DNA from 2 places in the Cohnella abietis genome. Region 2 is predicted to be linked to the other one. Evidence: riboswitches for the same ligand, from Rfam matches in the RefSeq annotation. Region 2 holds a riboswitch; the other holds the start of a gene.

The links. Region 2 has a riboswitch for cyclic di-GMP ahead of KCTCHS21_RS03760 (transglutaminase domain-containing protein). Riboswitches for the same ligand answer to the same signal wherever they lie in the genome.
Region 1: another riboswitch for cyclic di-GMP. It lies ahead of KCTCHS21_RS28720 (FapA family protein); the one in region 2 lies ahead of KCTCHS21_RS03760 (transglutaminase domain-containing protein).

What each region holds. Positions count from the first base shown of each region.
Region 1 is NZ_AP019400.1:6,544,694-6,552,589, forward strand. It holds gene KCTCHS21_RS28695 (polysaccharide deacetylase family protein) at 1-573, shown strand, start outside; gene KCTCHS21_RS28700 (class I SAM-dependent methyltransferase) at 627-1,217, opposite strand; gene KCTCHS21_RS28705 (MerR family transcriptional regulator) at 1,329-2,333, shown strand; gene KCTCHS21_RS28710 (GGDEF domain-containing protein) at 2,452-3,099, shown strand; gene KCTCHS21_RS28715 (HD-GYP domain-containing protein) at 3,139-4,140, opposite strand; gene KCTCHS21_RS28720 (FapA family protein) at 4,188-6,047, opposite strand; cyclic di-GMP riboswitch class I at 6,243-6,329, opposite strand; gene KCTCHS21_RS28725 (branched-chain amino acid aminotransferase) at 6,486-7,553, opposite strand; gene KCTCHS21_RS28730 (cold-shock protein) at 7,732-7,896, opposite strand, start outside.
Region 2 is NZ_AP019400.1:928,705-936,600, forward strand. It holds gene KCTCHS21_RS03735 (response regulator transcription factor) at 1-307, shown strand, start outside; gene KCTCHS21_RS03740 (HAMP domain-containing sensor histidine kinase) at 340-1,746, shown strand; gene KCTCHS21_RS03745 (extracellular solute-binding protein) at 1,764-2,858, shown strand; gene KCTCHS21_RS03750 (phytoene desaturase family protein) at 2,894-4,405, shown strand; gene KCTCHS21_RS03755 (hypothetical protein) at 4,402-5,028, shown strand; gene KCTCHS21_RS03760 (transglutaminase domain-containing protein) at 5,018-6,136, opposite strand; cyclic di-GMP riboswitch class I at 6,217-6,303, opposite strand; gene KCTCHS21_RS03765 (methyl-accepting chemotaxis protein) at 6,572-7,896, shown strand, end outside.

The sequences.
Region 1 (7,896 bases), 1.4 Mb from region 2:
GATAATAAATACACGGAAGAAATACTAGATCTCCTGGCTGAATACAACGTTAAAGCAACCTTCTTTGTAGTAGGCACTCAAGTACAAAAATTTCCTGAAACAGCTAAAAGAATCGTTGATGAAGGTCATTCTATTGGCAATCATTCTTGGTCCCATAAAGACCTATCCAAGCTTTCAGCTGCAGCATTGGAATTAGAGCTTGATAAGACGCAACGAGCTATCTTCAAAGCTACTGGTGTAACCTCGGAGCTTGTACGCGCTCCATATGGCGCTCTCTCCAAAACATTGCTTGATACCATTCACAAAGACAATATGAAGCATGTCTTCTGGACCGTAGACACAAGAGATTGGGCAGGTAGCTCCGTAGCGGAAATGCATAAGAACGTCCTAGCCAACACCCATAAGGGTGGAATCATTCTCATGCACTCCTTCGGTGGCCGCAAGCATGCAATTGAACATACGATAGAGCTTCTGCCTTCCATCATTAAAGATTTAGGCGCGAAAGGCTATGAATTCGTAACAGTCGATGAGTTAATTATATCCGGACAGTCTCATTCCTCCGTCATTAAATAATCACGGCAAATAACCACCTCCCTTATCTTACGGGAGGTGGTTATTTATTATCGTTATACATTATCGCCTACTCTGTAGATGTAAACTTGTGTACGATATATATCCGTGCAGGTTATCACTTTCTCTGGCTGCCACTCAGGTAATGCAAAGCATGCGCTAATGACTCGTGCACTAGGAGGTAGCTTCTCTCGCAGGATCGCACTTAATTGCTTCATAGCCCCGGGATAGAGATAACAGATGACTAGGCTGGTATCCTCATAGGTATAATTATAAATATTTCCCCTACGAAAAGTAACCGAGGTCTTGCGATTTTGCTCAACTCTCTGAAATCGTCGGAATGTGATCCACGACCAGATTTTTGAAAACCACAAAGGTACAGATGAATTTTCAATGCCAATGATTCGCCAACCGCCGCATTGCTTTCCTATATGTATTCCTAGTGTTCCCCAGCCTGACCCCGCTTCAACAATTACGCCCTTGTCGCCTAATCGATTAATCTCCTTCACTACTACTTCACGAACCCGAAGGGATGAAGGCATGGGGGAAATCCCATTTTTCCAGCTCGCATATACAATAGATATTGTAGCTAATAGTGCGGAAACAAGTACAATAATGGATATCAACTCATAGAGACTGACCTTCATGGTGCACCTCCAGCTATAGGTCATACGCCAATCTAATCTAATGGCACTTACTACTATCCCTTTACATTGACGTTAGGTCAATGTTTACAATAAAAATAAAGGAGGGCTGACATGAAAATAAAAGAGGTTACTAATAAGCTTAATATCTCGCCAAGAGCAGTCCGTTTCTACGAGCACAAAGGCTTGCTGTCTCCCTCCAAGCATCCGGACAATCAATATCGCACCTTCACGGATAAGGATATCTGGAGGCTGCAGACTATCATCTCCCTTAGGGAGGCTGGTATGTCTATATCTGATATTAAACAGGCTTTAGAGAGCTGGGACGAGGACGACAAGGAGGAGCTACAGTATTATCTGGAGCTGCAACGGTCGGTCATGATGTCAGAGTGGCTGCAGATCAAACAAGCCATCGAAACGACCGAGCACATGATCCAGCTTCTCAAAACCGAGCAATCCTTACCCCTCGAGCATATATTCCAGCTGGCAGAGGCGTCTAAGAAACGGCGAGAGCACCGTGGCAATTGGGAGGATAGGTGGAACTTCAATCAGTTAGCAACCACTCATGATGAGCGAGTTTCCGCGAATTCAGGAAACTATGCAGACTACGATCAAGCGCTAGACCTTATCGTACGTCAGATACGACCTATCGATAACGAGCAAGGGCTCGATATTGGAACGGGGACTGGGAATTTGGCTGTACGGTTTATGGATCTAGGTCATACCATGTCAGGCGTTGATCAATCGAAGGAGATGCTGCGCCTCTGCCATAAGAAGCACCCTTCACTGGAAACAAGATTGGGGAATTTTCTAGCCCTCCCTTATCTTGAGGAGCAATTTGATTTCGTTGTGTCCAGCTTTGCCTTTCATCACCTAACTCCCGACCAACAGCCTCTGGCTTTAGAAGAAATAGGTAGAGTGCTTAAGCCAAGCGGTCGTATATGTATAGCCGATCTCATGGAATCGAATAACGGGAGTAAAGAAAGCTCTCCAGATTACCCTTCGATCCATTCTTTAGTGGACTGGTTTGAAAGAAACGGCTACAACTCAGTTGTTACCCCTGTAAATAAACGGCTTCACCTTATATACGCCAGTAAGGATGAGCAGCACCTTGTTTAATTGTAACTGTACCCCCCGTTTGGGGGATTTTTTTTGTCCAATAGAAGACTATAGTTATAAGATGGGCAATCAACATACTTAAGTTACTCAAACAACTGGTAAGGGCGGTGTTTCAATTATGAGTTATAGGGGCAGACTACTCTCACTTGCTATCGTCATCTTAAATACTGCGCTCCTGATTTTATTATCATACACGCGGCAAAGTAACAGTTATTACGCCCTAATCATTAGCATAGCGGCACTCTACGCCTTAGTAGGCTGGCGGTTGGGAAAGAAATATGACCAAGCAAAGTATTATGCTGAGATTGACGAGTTAACCCAAGTTAATAATCGTAGGTTCGCCTTGCAAATCTTCCCTAAGCTCAAGAAAGATGCAGACAGAAAATCAAGTAAAATCATGATTGTAATCATTGATATCGATCACTTCAAAACCATTAATGACTTGTATAGCCATGACATCGGAGATCAGGTTCTGCGACAAATTTCTGATGCCTTAACCGATTCCTTCAGAAATACGGATTATATTATCAGATGGGGCGGAGATGAGTTTCTCGTTATTCTTCCCAACGTTGACGAACAAGCTACAGCAGCTTTACATATTCACATGCAAGAAAGAATAAAGAAAATTTCCATTCCTATTTCAATCGCTGTGTCCGTTTCTGTAGGTCAATCTTTATACCCTGATGAAGGCAAAAATTTAGACGAGCTTATCAAGGTGGCTGATCAAAATATGTATACACATAAAAACAGCAAAGCTAAGGGATAAAAATACTTTTCCTTTTCCCTAAACTTATGCAATCCCATCTTATAAAATTTTCTCTAGATGGATCTGCTGCTCTTTACTTAGATCAATATACACTCCCTTAACTTCAACGACTGGATGAACCGGGTCCTGAGCACTGACCATTACAATTTTCCCTTCATTCCCATCCGATAAAACCACTGTATTACCAATCATTGCGTCCATAAGCCGTTTCAGAAAGCTAAGCGTAATTCCTGGATCAAATGAGCCATATAGGTTGTCAGACATTTCCTTAAGCACTTTGTAGAATGGAACAGGCTGCTTATACACTCGCTTGGAAACCATTGCATGAAAGACATCTGCTACCGCAACGATTTTACTGTAAACATCGATATGGCTCCCTTTTAATCCAAAGGGATATCCGCTCCCATCTTCACGTTCATGATGCTGTAGCGCAACATAAGCATATCGTTCCGGAATACCTACAGATTTTTTGAGAATTTCATACCCGTAGACAGAATGCTCCTTCACTACCTTGAATTCCTCTTCCGTCAGCTTCCCCGGCTTATTAAGAATAGCTCCCGGTATTTTAGCTTTCCCGATATCATGAAGAAATCCCGCCGTAGTGAGCTCCAGCAGCTCCGCTTCATTTAAACCGCGGGTTTTGCCAATTAGCTTAGATAACAATGCGACGCCTATACTATGTCTGTATACATACTCATCATGAACCTCTAAGTGGACCAGAATTTCACTCAAATTCGGGTGATTGCTCATGAACATGATTATCGGGATAATTCTGTCACGTACGTCAGCAAATGGAACGCTGCCGTAATTTCTCGCTTTGTCAAACAAATCCCTAACTTCTTTTATCGCAGAATCGATTAAATCTAGAATGGATACTGGCTCTACATCATCATCTGACAATACGATGTTCTGTTGAGCAAGCCGATCGATATCTTTGATTGTTAACACCCTATGATTCGGGATAATTAAGGTTCCTATGTCGTTGTAAATGTTTTTGTTTACTCGCATATTCAAGAAAGACTCCTGCTGCGGATCATCCATATCTATACCACCTACCACTTTCCGTTATCAGACTTCACTCGGGTGGTCTATACCTGCTTCTTCAGTGCCTGGATATCGAAAGTCGTGTTTTCGACAGGCTCAAAGATATCCTTGCAATATTTACCTATGCAAACCCGACCAGCATACATTTTTTTCACCTGAATCTTCCGCCTTGCCTTTAGCACCGTATTGGCGCCCGTCTGTCCACCGATAATCTGAGCTATTATGCTGTCTCCTGCTTCAAGCTGGGACCCTCTGCACATAGAGCTTTGATGGACAAAAATAATATTCCTTGCGGCGTATAGATCGCACAACAGTACACCGTCACGATGGATGACAATGTCGCCATTGGACTTCAGCTCGCTGTTATGGCACTGATTGATACTAATTTCTACATATGCCTCCTGCATTCTCTCAATTTCGTCATGGGTTACCTTAAGTAATTCTAGGAAGCTTTGAACAAACCCGTATGTTGCCATCTCGACGATCTTAGTCGGCTGCGAGAAAATTTCCGCAACCTCCTTTAGCTTCACATATTCCTCTTGTTTAATTTGCTGGATATTATCAATGACAGCGAGAAGCTCCTTGATGGCATCAGGGATTTCCATCATTTTAGTTTCCATGAGCAGATTCACAATCTGTCCATAAGAAACCTCTTGCTTCTTCGACTCCAAAGCTTGTACAAGTAGCTTGGAAGCATACAATAGCTTCTCTATGTAATCGCACAACTGCTTAGAAGAATGATAGAGTCTATTAAACAATACGCCAAAATAACCGGAGTAAAGCTTGCTCGCAATAACATTGCCTCTCACATTAATGCTTCCCGTGGCTGTAATCGTTGAGCTATATACGTTGCCATAGACATAAACATTACCGAGAGATTCTATAATCATATTGTCTGTTACATCTCCGTAAACAATAACATCCCCGGAGAACACGATATTGCCCGTCTTGATGTCTACGTTCCCTGAAATAACATAAGAAGTAGAGATATCGAGAGTTTTGATTTTACTTCCCGTTATCCTTGGCCTTCCCTGTGTCCGCGCCACGACGGAGCCATCTGGCATAAGCTCGACATTCGCTTTCACCATGATGGGGAGGTCCTTGGGCGGGCTGGGCACCGTAACACAGCCTAGCACATCATACCCAGCGGTCCCGTCCAGCATAGGAATTTTCTTCGCCATCATTTCTCCTTTACGAATGGATGGAATTCGTAGATGGTCGCGGAAATCGATAGTCCCGTCCACCTCAAAAAATTCACTCTCCACTTGCTGGGGAAAATAAACTTCAAGCTGTGCGTCCTTGCCCTGAATGGTCTCTTTGCCACTGGCCACGACTACGGGCAGGAAAGTAGGGTTTAACAGCTCTTGCTGGATAACAGCGAATTCGATTCTCGCTTTAATGGACATCGCCTCAAGCTTGCTAATAACATCGCCAAGCTGCACCGTCTTCAGTACAATATCTATGTCCTCTGCGACTCTTACAGTCAGCTGCTGGGCCGGTCCATCATCAACAAGTCGGCAGGAATAGCGCGCCTTAGCATGAAGGTGTAAGTAAGCTGCGAGCTTGTCATCCGAGATAATTATCTCAAATAGGGGCTGCTCTTCATTTTCCCAGGATATTCGATCCTCTGCTGTCACTTTCGATTCCTGATAAATTTCCTTATCATTAATAAACAGTCTGACTGGGCTCATAGGGTTAATGACAGCATATTCTCCCCCATGGATTGGATTCTGAACGGTAATCCGCTGATTCATAACGTGGATCGACCCATCCTGCTTCTTCTTATTAAGCGGGGCTTCCACTCCTCCTACTTCATCACCCGTTTCATGACTTCGTGAAGACTCTTCCAGATTTAATTGATTGATTAGCTTCTTCAATTCGGTTTCGGAAACCGGTTTCTTCAAGTAAAGCACCTCTCAAATCGCAAACTAATAGAAGCCTGCCGGTTAAGCGTACACGCATAAACAGCTTTCGCTGTCTTTTGGATAGCGAAAGAATGTATATGTCTGAGGTTATTCAGAAATGGATATGTGAGAAACTTTTTCAGTCCGAATAACTAAAAAAAGACATCCTCCAGAATGGAAGATGCCTACGCTCCATTCGACGGCTTGGCAACCTTAGAACGTTAGTTCCTTAGGCCCATAGCTTTGCGTCCCCCTCTTTCGAAAGGTTTGCCTTTTCGTGTATGCGGATCATTGTTGTATATACTTTATGACTAATTAATTTTCAATTTAATACCTTATATTAGGTATTCTTACCTTCATTATAAGATTATAGTCGCACTCTTTTCAATAGCCTGATCGATAATTGTATGATATTGTCGATTTTAGCTCATAAATTGCTTAGAGTTTCACAACCCAACCAAATGGATCTTCCAATGTTCCTCTTTGTATGCCCGTCATGAAATCATATATTTTAGCGGAGAGCGGCCCGGTCCGACCTTCATTGAGCGCAAGCTTATCACCTTGCCAATTCAATTCCCCTATTGGAGAAATAACTGCAGCTGTCCCTGTCCCGAACGCTTCCTCCAACGTACCATTACGATAAGCTTCAACTAGCTCATTAATCGAGATCGCTCTCTCCTCAACCTCAATATCCCAATACCGCAGCAGCTGAATAACCGAATCCCTCGTTACCCCGTCTAATATGCTTCCATTTAATGCTGGAGTAATGACCTTGCCGCCTACTTTGAAAAAGACATTCATACTCCCGACTTCCTCGATGTATTTCCGATGTACACCATCAAGCCAAAGCACCTGAGAATATCCTTTGTCAGTAGCTTCCTGCTGCGCTTTAAGTCCTGCCGCGTAGTTTCCGCCAGTCTTGGCATTTCCTACTCCGCCTGTCACAGCACGAACGTACTCGGACTCGACGAAGATGCTAACTGGATTGATTCCTTCTGCATAATAAGAGCCGACCGGTGACAGGATGATCATAAAATGATATTGCTCGGATGGAGATACTCCCAGCGTAGCTTGTGTCGCGATAACGAACGGTCGAATATAGAGTGAGGTGCCTTGCTCGTCCGGAATCCATTCCTCATCCACTAGAACAAGCTTTCTTAACGCCTCCATTATTACGTTCTCGTCGAGGGCAGGAATGCTTAGACGGGCGTTGGAACGATTGAGCCTCTGTAGGTTCTTATAGGGACGGAACATCAGAATGCGGCCCTCAGCCGTCTTATATGCTTTCATTCCTTCAAACACGGTTTGACCGTAATGGAAAACCTTTGCTGCTGGATCCAACGAAATGGGCTGATACGGAATGATACGCGGATCGTGCCAGCCCTTCCCTGCATCATAGTCCATAATAAACATATGATCCGTAAAATACTTCCCAAAGCTAAGCTGATCAATTTCGGGTTTTTGTTTCTTAGCAGAGGTTAGCTCCACCGAAATATTGAGATCCATTCAAACATCTTCTCCTTAATTCGTCAGTTATTATTGCCTCGATCCTATGCTTTACCTAATACTAAACAGGTTACCATAAAGAGTGCCGAACTCCAAAGGGATATTAGTATGATTTAGTCAAGAAACGACAAAATGCCCCTAACCTAGAAGGTTAGGGGCATCTCTATCGTTATAAAGCTTACAGTTTTACAACGTTTTCTGCTTGTGGTCCACGGTTGCCTTGAACGATGTTGAATTCAACGCGTTGGCCTTCGTCAAGGGATTTGTAACCGTCGCCTTGAATTGCGGAGAAATGTACGAATACGTCATTTCCACCTTCTACTTCGATAAATCCAAATCCTTT
Region 2 (7,896 bases):
GGACAGGCTCCCCGTACTTGTCTTTCAAGATTTAAGCCTGGATCCGAACACGAGAATCGTTCTTCGGGCTGGTAAGCCAATCGAACTGACCAAACGGGAATATGACTTGTTAGCCGTATTCTTGAGCAATGCAAATCGTGTGCTGGATCGGGAAACTTTGTTGGATAAGGTATGGGGCTTCGAAGCAGTCGTAGATACGAACGTAGTGGATGTGTATGTCCGCTACCTACGCCGCAAAATCGATGTTTCCAGCGAGAATGGCTACATACAAACTTTAAGGGGCATCGGATACGTGATGAGAAAATGAGCTTAAAGCGATGGATGGGCTTCTACTCCCGCATGCCAGTTAAACTCAAGCTGACCTTAGGGTCGGCTGTTTTGCTTACGATGCTGTTCGTAGGCTACAACGCGCTTCAATACGTTCTCATGGAGAAGTGGATGATCCAGCGAGAGAAGAGTAATGCGCAGCGAAACATGAACGGCATCCTTAATTATTTTCTTGAGCGGGAGTCCGGGTTTACACAGGAGCAGCTCCCCGAGATTCGGCACTATTTGGATAAGATTAATCGAGACGACCAACGGATTCGAATTATGGATGCTAAAGGGAAGCCTGTCATTACCGTAACGAATAATGTGTCCGAGCAGTGGGTGGAGCCGCAGCCGATTTCCCGGCAGGAGGTTTTTATTTCTAGAGGGGGCGAGCATACTCTTCTAGTGATGAGAAGTCCGTTAACGATCTTTGAGTTTAAGGGCACGATTGAGATCGTTAAGAGCATGGCGGAATATGAGGAGTGGAGTGCAGCTATCTCTCGCTTTATGGTTTATTTTACATTGGCTGCGGTAGTGTTAAGCGTTCTGGTTGGCTGGCTATTGTCCTGGAGGCTGCTTAAGCCACTTCAGGCTATGGCGCAGACGATTAGGAATGTTAAAAATAAAGGGCTGCATGAGCGGACGAAGCCCCCCGCCAATGGGGATGAAATATCGACCCTCATGCTATTGTTCAATGAAATGATGGATCAGGTAGAAGAAGCTTTCCGTCAGCAGAGTAGATTTGTTGAGGATGCATCTCACGAGCTCAGAACGCCAATTGCCATCATTGAGGGCCATCTGGCATTGCTGCAGAGATGGGGCAAAGAGCATCCAGCCGTCCTTGAAGAGTCCCTTCAGGCTTCGCTACAGGAGTTCACCCGCTTGAAGGGTCTTGTACTAGAGCTGCTAGCTTTGTCCCGTGCTGAGAAAAATAGCCTAGCTCCTACCCCCTTATTAACGGACTTAGATGATCACATTAGGGTAATGGTCAAACGAGTAGCTCCAATCTATCGAGGCTTCCAACTGGTAACGAAGCTAGAACCACTGGGTGGCGCGACAGTTCTCATATCCGTTGAGCACCTTGAGCAAATTATGCTCATCATTATAGATAATGCCGTTAAATATTCCCTTCATAATACAACCATTTTAATTTCACTCATGTTGCGCGGCGAGTATGTATGCCTTGATATTACCGACTACGGAATAGGTATTCCAGCCAAGGATTTACCTTACGTAATGGACCGTTTCTATCGGGTTGATAAAGCTAGAAGCCGGGATATGGGAGGCAACGGCTTAGGCCTTGCGATTGCTAAGCGTTTAGTTGAACGTTACAAAGGGAAGCTTGAGATCGACAGTCGAGAAGCTGTGGGTACGACAGTATCTATTATCCTTCCTATTTCAACAGATGGGGAGCAACGATTGGAAGGTGCCGTTTAATGAAGGGAGGGGATTTAATGAAGCGGATTACGATAATGGTTGTGATGATGCTGATTTGTGCGGGCTGCGGAATAAGTGGCTCTGGGAAAATGGGGCAAGAAAACGCTCAGCAGTCAAATGACGGCTCGCAGCTCCAAACCCATGCTTCCGTGAGGAAGGGGCAAGCCGTTACCGTATATACGGCTAGACATTACGCGGCGGACACCGCTTTGTTCGCTGCCTTCACCAAGGAAACCGGTATTGAGGTAAACGAGATAAAAGGCACGGCTGAGGAATTGGTTGAGCTGATGAAGCGGGAGGGAGAGTCATCCGATGCGGATCTCTTTTTCACCGTGGATGGAGGAGTATTAAACTATGCTAAACGCAGTGGCGTGCTTAAGCCTCTTTTTTCAGATAAGATAGATCAACAGGTTCCTCCGAAGTGGCGGGAACCCGAGCATTATTGGATTGGTGTTACCACACGGGCAAGGGTGATTGTCTATGCGAAGGATAGGGTTCGGAGAGAGGAATTATCAACCTACGAGAGTTTAACCGAAGATAAATGGAAGGGTAGGGTTCTCGTTAGATCCCACTCCAATTTGTACAATCAATCTCTACTCGCGTCATTTATTGCCCTGAATGGAGAAGAGCGTGCGGAGCAATGGGCAAACGGCATCGTTAAAAATCTAGCACGTGCTCCTGAAGGGGGAGACCGGGACCAAGCAAAAGCAATTGCTGAGGGTATCGGGGATGTCGCGATTATGAACACGTATTACGTGGGTCAGCTTTCGGTATCAGCCGATTCGGCGGAGGCACGTATTCCGGACGGGCTGGGTGTGTTCTTTCCTAATCAAGAGACGACAGGGGCACATCTTAATATAAGTGGGATCGGTCTCGCTCGCTATTCCAGTAACGAAGGAAATGCCTTGAAGCTGGTCGAATATATGACGAGCAAGGAAGGTCAGTCGCTATTGGCGCAAGGGAGCTTCGAATTTCCGGTTAATGAGGATGCGGAGGTGCCGGAGCTATTAAAATCTTGGGGAACCTTTAAGACTCAGAAGCTCGATTTTGCTGATTTCGAGACATATAGACAGAAAGCGATTGGCATATTTGAAAGAGTAGGCTGGTTGTAAGGCAATGAAATAAATATGGAAAAGGAATAAAACATATGGGCGGCGAGCGGATAGGTGTACTTGGGGCAGGAATCGGCGGATTAATTGCAGCGATCTATTTGGCACAAGCGGGATATCAAGTAACTATCCTAGAGAAGGCTGCTTACGCAGGGGGTAGTGCTGGTCATTATACTCGTGGTGGGCGAACCTATCCAACTGGGGCAACAATGGCTTATGGACTAGAATCCAATGGGATTTTTCGCGAATTGTTAGATGAGATTGGCGTGGATATCCATGCTGTTGCTATGGAGCATGCCGTGGATGTCGTTCTCCCTGACCGTACGGTGTCACTCTATCAGGATCGACAGCTATGGGAACAGGAGCTAGCTGCTGTATTCCACGAGCGGTCGGACTCCGTGCTACGCTTCTGGAGGGAGCTTTCTCAGGTAGCGGAGCAGGTAATTGCAGTTACTAGATCCCGGGTTGCTTTTCCTCTTAACCGACTTTACCAGCTCGGTAGCTTCCCTAAGCTCATTCTCCGCAAGCCAATTAAGCTGCTGCGACTAGCTCCTTACAGCCTACAAACAGTTGAAGACTTACTTCGTAAGCATGGCTTAAGTGACTATACTGTTTTTCGCTCCTTCCTGAATGCTCAGCTAGTCGATGCCGCTCAGACGGATTGTAAGCATGCAGCTCTTCTGCCCTCGGCGCTTGCACTGGATATTTATCGCTATGGAAGCTTTGCCATTGAGGGAGGCTTCGGTGGTCTTGTTGAGAAATTGGAGGAGCGATTTATTCAGCTTGGAGGGCAGCTGCTACATCGTAAGCCGGTGACAGAGATGCGTTATGAGAGTAAGCAGTGGCTAATTAGCAGTAGAACACAGGAGTACGTATTTGACACAATCGTTAACGCAACGGGCCTCCAATGGGACGGAAAAGCATTAGTCGAAGCTGAGACGATTGAGGGCTGGGGAGCTTTCAGAATTGATGCTATCGTATCGGAGGAACTGACTAATCAGCTGCATCAAACATTAACGAAATTAGGGCATCCGTTTGCTTGGCAGATCGTTCCAACTCAAGATCAGAAGCTGCTTCCGGAGAGTAATGGCCCCGTATATGTGACCGCTCATCCTGCCGCTAATGATGATAATCAGGAACGCGCTAGGGAGATTCTGCTCACCATTTCAGTTCATTTACCAGCGAGAGACTGGAAGGGGAAAGAGAAAGCCGATTATAACTTGGCTAAAGAGAGTATGATTACGGCAATCGTGAGTGAGGTCGAGAAGGTTTATCCAGAATTTCGTCAGCATTTAATACATATACAGGCTGGAACACCAACGACTTATAAGAAGTATGTCGGTAAAAGCCGAGTGGGAGGCTTTCCACTTACCGTCCGTAATGCCATTCGTAAGCCTAGTGGCAGTAAGGGAGCTCATCCGGCGTTAGTGTTTGCAGGCGAGCAAGTATTCCCCGGGCCCGGAACACTCTCAGCAGCGCTAAGCGGATTTTATGCAGCCCGTGCGGTAATGGGACGGAACCCAAATAAGGCTAGGAGGATTAACCGATGAACTTGTTTCAGATGAAATCGACTACAGATGGGGTCAATCGCATGGCGGCTTACCTCGAGCATAACTATGTAAGTATTGGCTGGTCAGGCTTAGGCGACTTGGAAAATTCGAGCAGGGAGGAATTGAAGGAGCGCTTAGCTAGTGTCTATAATGTTCATGGCCAAGAGCTAGAAGCTGCATTGGAGGAGGTTAGCACCTTCGTACATGACATGACGGATGGAGATTATGTCATAGTTGGCGATGAGGACGAGGTGCATTTGGGTGATCTAGGTGATTATTTTTATGTAGGCAGTCTTGAAGCTGAAGAAGTAGATGGGAGTCATAGGAGAGGAGTAACTTGGTTAAAGAGTCTTCCTCGCTTAGAGCTGAAAGGCGAGCTGCAGCATTTGCTCAACCATTCTAGCAACGTATCGAGATTTGGTTTGCCCGTTACCTCCACTTTAATAGAAAGCTGGTTATCTAAGTCATTGGAAGAAACGGGAAATCAGATGCGAGTCGACCCGAAGCTTGTTGAGGAAGCGCTCCATATACTAAGTCAGGCTATGCGCAGTGAGGACATGGATCGTCGGGAACGGGCTGCAATAGCCATATTACAATATGCACAGCCCCGTCTTAATATTTAAGAGTTATACGAAGAAGCTTGTCGTTAGTTCCGGACCGGGTATAGTTTTCATACGTATAACTGACGCCAGAGAGCCCCTTCTGGGCGGCGAAAGCTTTTTTCATGTCGGACATAAGGGTGGCCCCTCTTGTATATCGAATAACCAATTCCTTCTGGCGTTTGCTTACCGCTGCGGTGATTTTGTCTGTTAGACTCTTTAAGCTTGTTGCTGTATAGGCGTCGGTGAGATAGAGATAACCCAACTGCTCGTATAGCTTATTATAGAAGGCTGCCTTGGACGAATCTTTTTTGGCTAGCGAGCTTAGTGTCTGATCGTACGAAGTTACAGCTTTAGGATAAAGGGAGGACCTTTCCCATCTGTGGTCTTTCTCAATCTGAGCATCCGTTAAATTGTAATAGCTATAATCCACTCTACCTTTAACATCTGGCACGGGATCATCCCAAGTCGTGTCAAGATGGTACCACTTGCCGTCTAGCTGGACTAGGTTCCAGGTATGAGCAATCCCTCGCGACGTGCCTTCAACGATTTTCACCGGAATACCAGCCTGATTCATCATCTCATAGGTCAGGACAGCGTAGCCTTGACAGACGGTTTTGCCGTTAACAAGACCATCATAAGCAGAGTGCGCGATGAGGCGGGTATCATAAGCGACGCGAGTAACAATCCAGTCGTGAATGGCTTTAACCTTCTGATGATCATTCATCCCACGGGTCAAAATTTGATCCAGTGTTTTGGCAACTATTTTCTTAACCTCATTCGTCTGAGCTAAGGTTTCCCAATAGGTAAACTGGAAAGTTATATTTGCTGTATCGTCCTCTATAGTAGCATCGTAACCAAAGGTCTTAACCGTATAATGCATATAATCGTCTGATTGAACGGCTGCGTTCAAAGTGTCTCGTATATTCTGCTTTAGAGTAGCTCTTGGTGCGGAATAAGTGACAGTAAGTGAGCTGAGACGCTCATTTAGCGCATCTATAATTTCTTGCTGAAGCTCATCCTGTGATGTCGAGCTTTCTGCTGCTCGTACTATTGAGGGCTTGAATTCTGCTGTAATGTAGCTAGTCCCTAATAGAACTGCACATGCGAGTAAAATTGATCTTATATTCACAGTGACCTAACCTCCTTCATACGGGTTAAAAATAAAACAAAAAAGACTCTATTTCCAGAGTCTGCCGCGTGTGGAATATTCGTGGCAGCCCGGCGGTCGTAACCTTGATGGTCTGTAGATCCGTAGCTTTGCGTCCTAGCGTTTCCACTAGTTTGCCTTTTATAGTTATTGCTTGCAATATACCACAATAAACGAACTATTTCGAGCAAATAGTATTTATGAATTCATTCACACAATTGACTCATAACGATATAAAACCTTTTTTTAATTGTGACAATCGTTTGGTTTTTCAGTTCAAACCCCTTATATTTAGGTATATATAACCAAACAATAGAGGCTAAGCAGCATGGAGGGAATATGATGGGATCACAAAAGGTTGGAAAGAGGCTTAAGATTACTATACGGAGAAAGCTTTTATTCGTATGTTCTTTGCTTATGGTTGTTCCTATTCTTGTTTTAGGAGGAGTAACCTACATCCAAATAACGAAAGAGACGACCACTCTGCTAGAGAACGGGCTGAAGAACAGCGTAGAGATGGCCGGTGAGGTATTAACCTCCTTGAACAATTCCGTCCGTAACGGGTCCATGACTTTGGAGGAAGCGCAGGAAAGTTTACGAGTAATTCTTTTGGGTGATAAACAGAAGGATGGACAACGCACAATTAATAAAGCGATCGATTTGGGAGAGAACGGTTATTTCTTCATTCTTGATGAAAAGGGAACCCTATTGGCGCATCCTAAGCTTGAGGGACAGAATATATGGGATAAAGAGGCCTCTGATGGGACTTACTACATACAGGACATGGTGAAAGCTGCGAAAAATGGCGGAGGATTTACGCATTATGACTGGCCTCTCCCGGAATCCACAAAGGAAGCAAGTAAAGTTGTGTTTGCGAATTTATCTCCCGAGTGGGGATGGGTTATTGCAGCGGGTTCTTATGAGCAGGATTATAACGGTGTTCAGAAGAGTATTATGAAAACAATGGTCATTACGCTCGGAATTTGTTTGCTAATAGGAAGCAGCATTCTAACGTTCTTTGCCCTTCATATCTCGCGACCTATTATACGAATTTCAGAGCAAGCGCAACGTATGGCAGATGGAGACTTAAGTGGGGAGGATGTTATTGTCACAAGCAAGGATGAGGTTGGATTGCTTACTGCCTCATTCAACAGCTTGAATAACAATCTCAAGGAGCTCGCTGGTAACCAACTGTTAAGCGCCAATGCTTTGGCATCATCCTCTGCTCGGTTATCGAATATTATCGGAGAGACAGTGCAAGCCGTTCACCAGTCTTCGCAATCTCTTTCTGAGCTTGCTATTAACAATGAAACACAAGCAGTTAGCATTGAGGAAACCTCTAGGGCAATGGAAGAGATGACGGACGGTATAGGGCGCATTGCCTCTTCCTCCACAACGACATTCGAAGCATCAGCGGCGACGTTAGAAGAAGCGGAAGCAGGTAATGAGCTCATTATGCAATCCTCTGCACAGATGAAGTCAGTGAGCCGAACAGTCGCTGATCTCAGTGCAGTCATTCATCAGCTCAACGAACGTTCCCACCAAATAGGTGAGATTGCTGTAGCGATCAGGGATATTTCCTCACAGACGAATCTTCTGGCTCTGAACGCTTCAATAGAAGCAGCCAGAGCGGGAGAGCACGGCAAAGGCTTCGCCGTCGTCGCTAGTGAAATTCGTAAGCTCGCCGAGCGCTCTGATGAATCCGCAGCACAGGTAACTGAGCTGATCGAACATATCGTCGA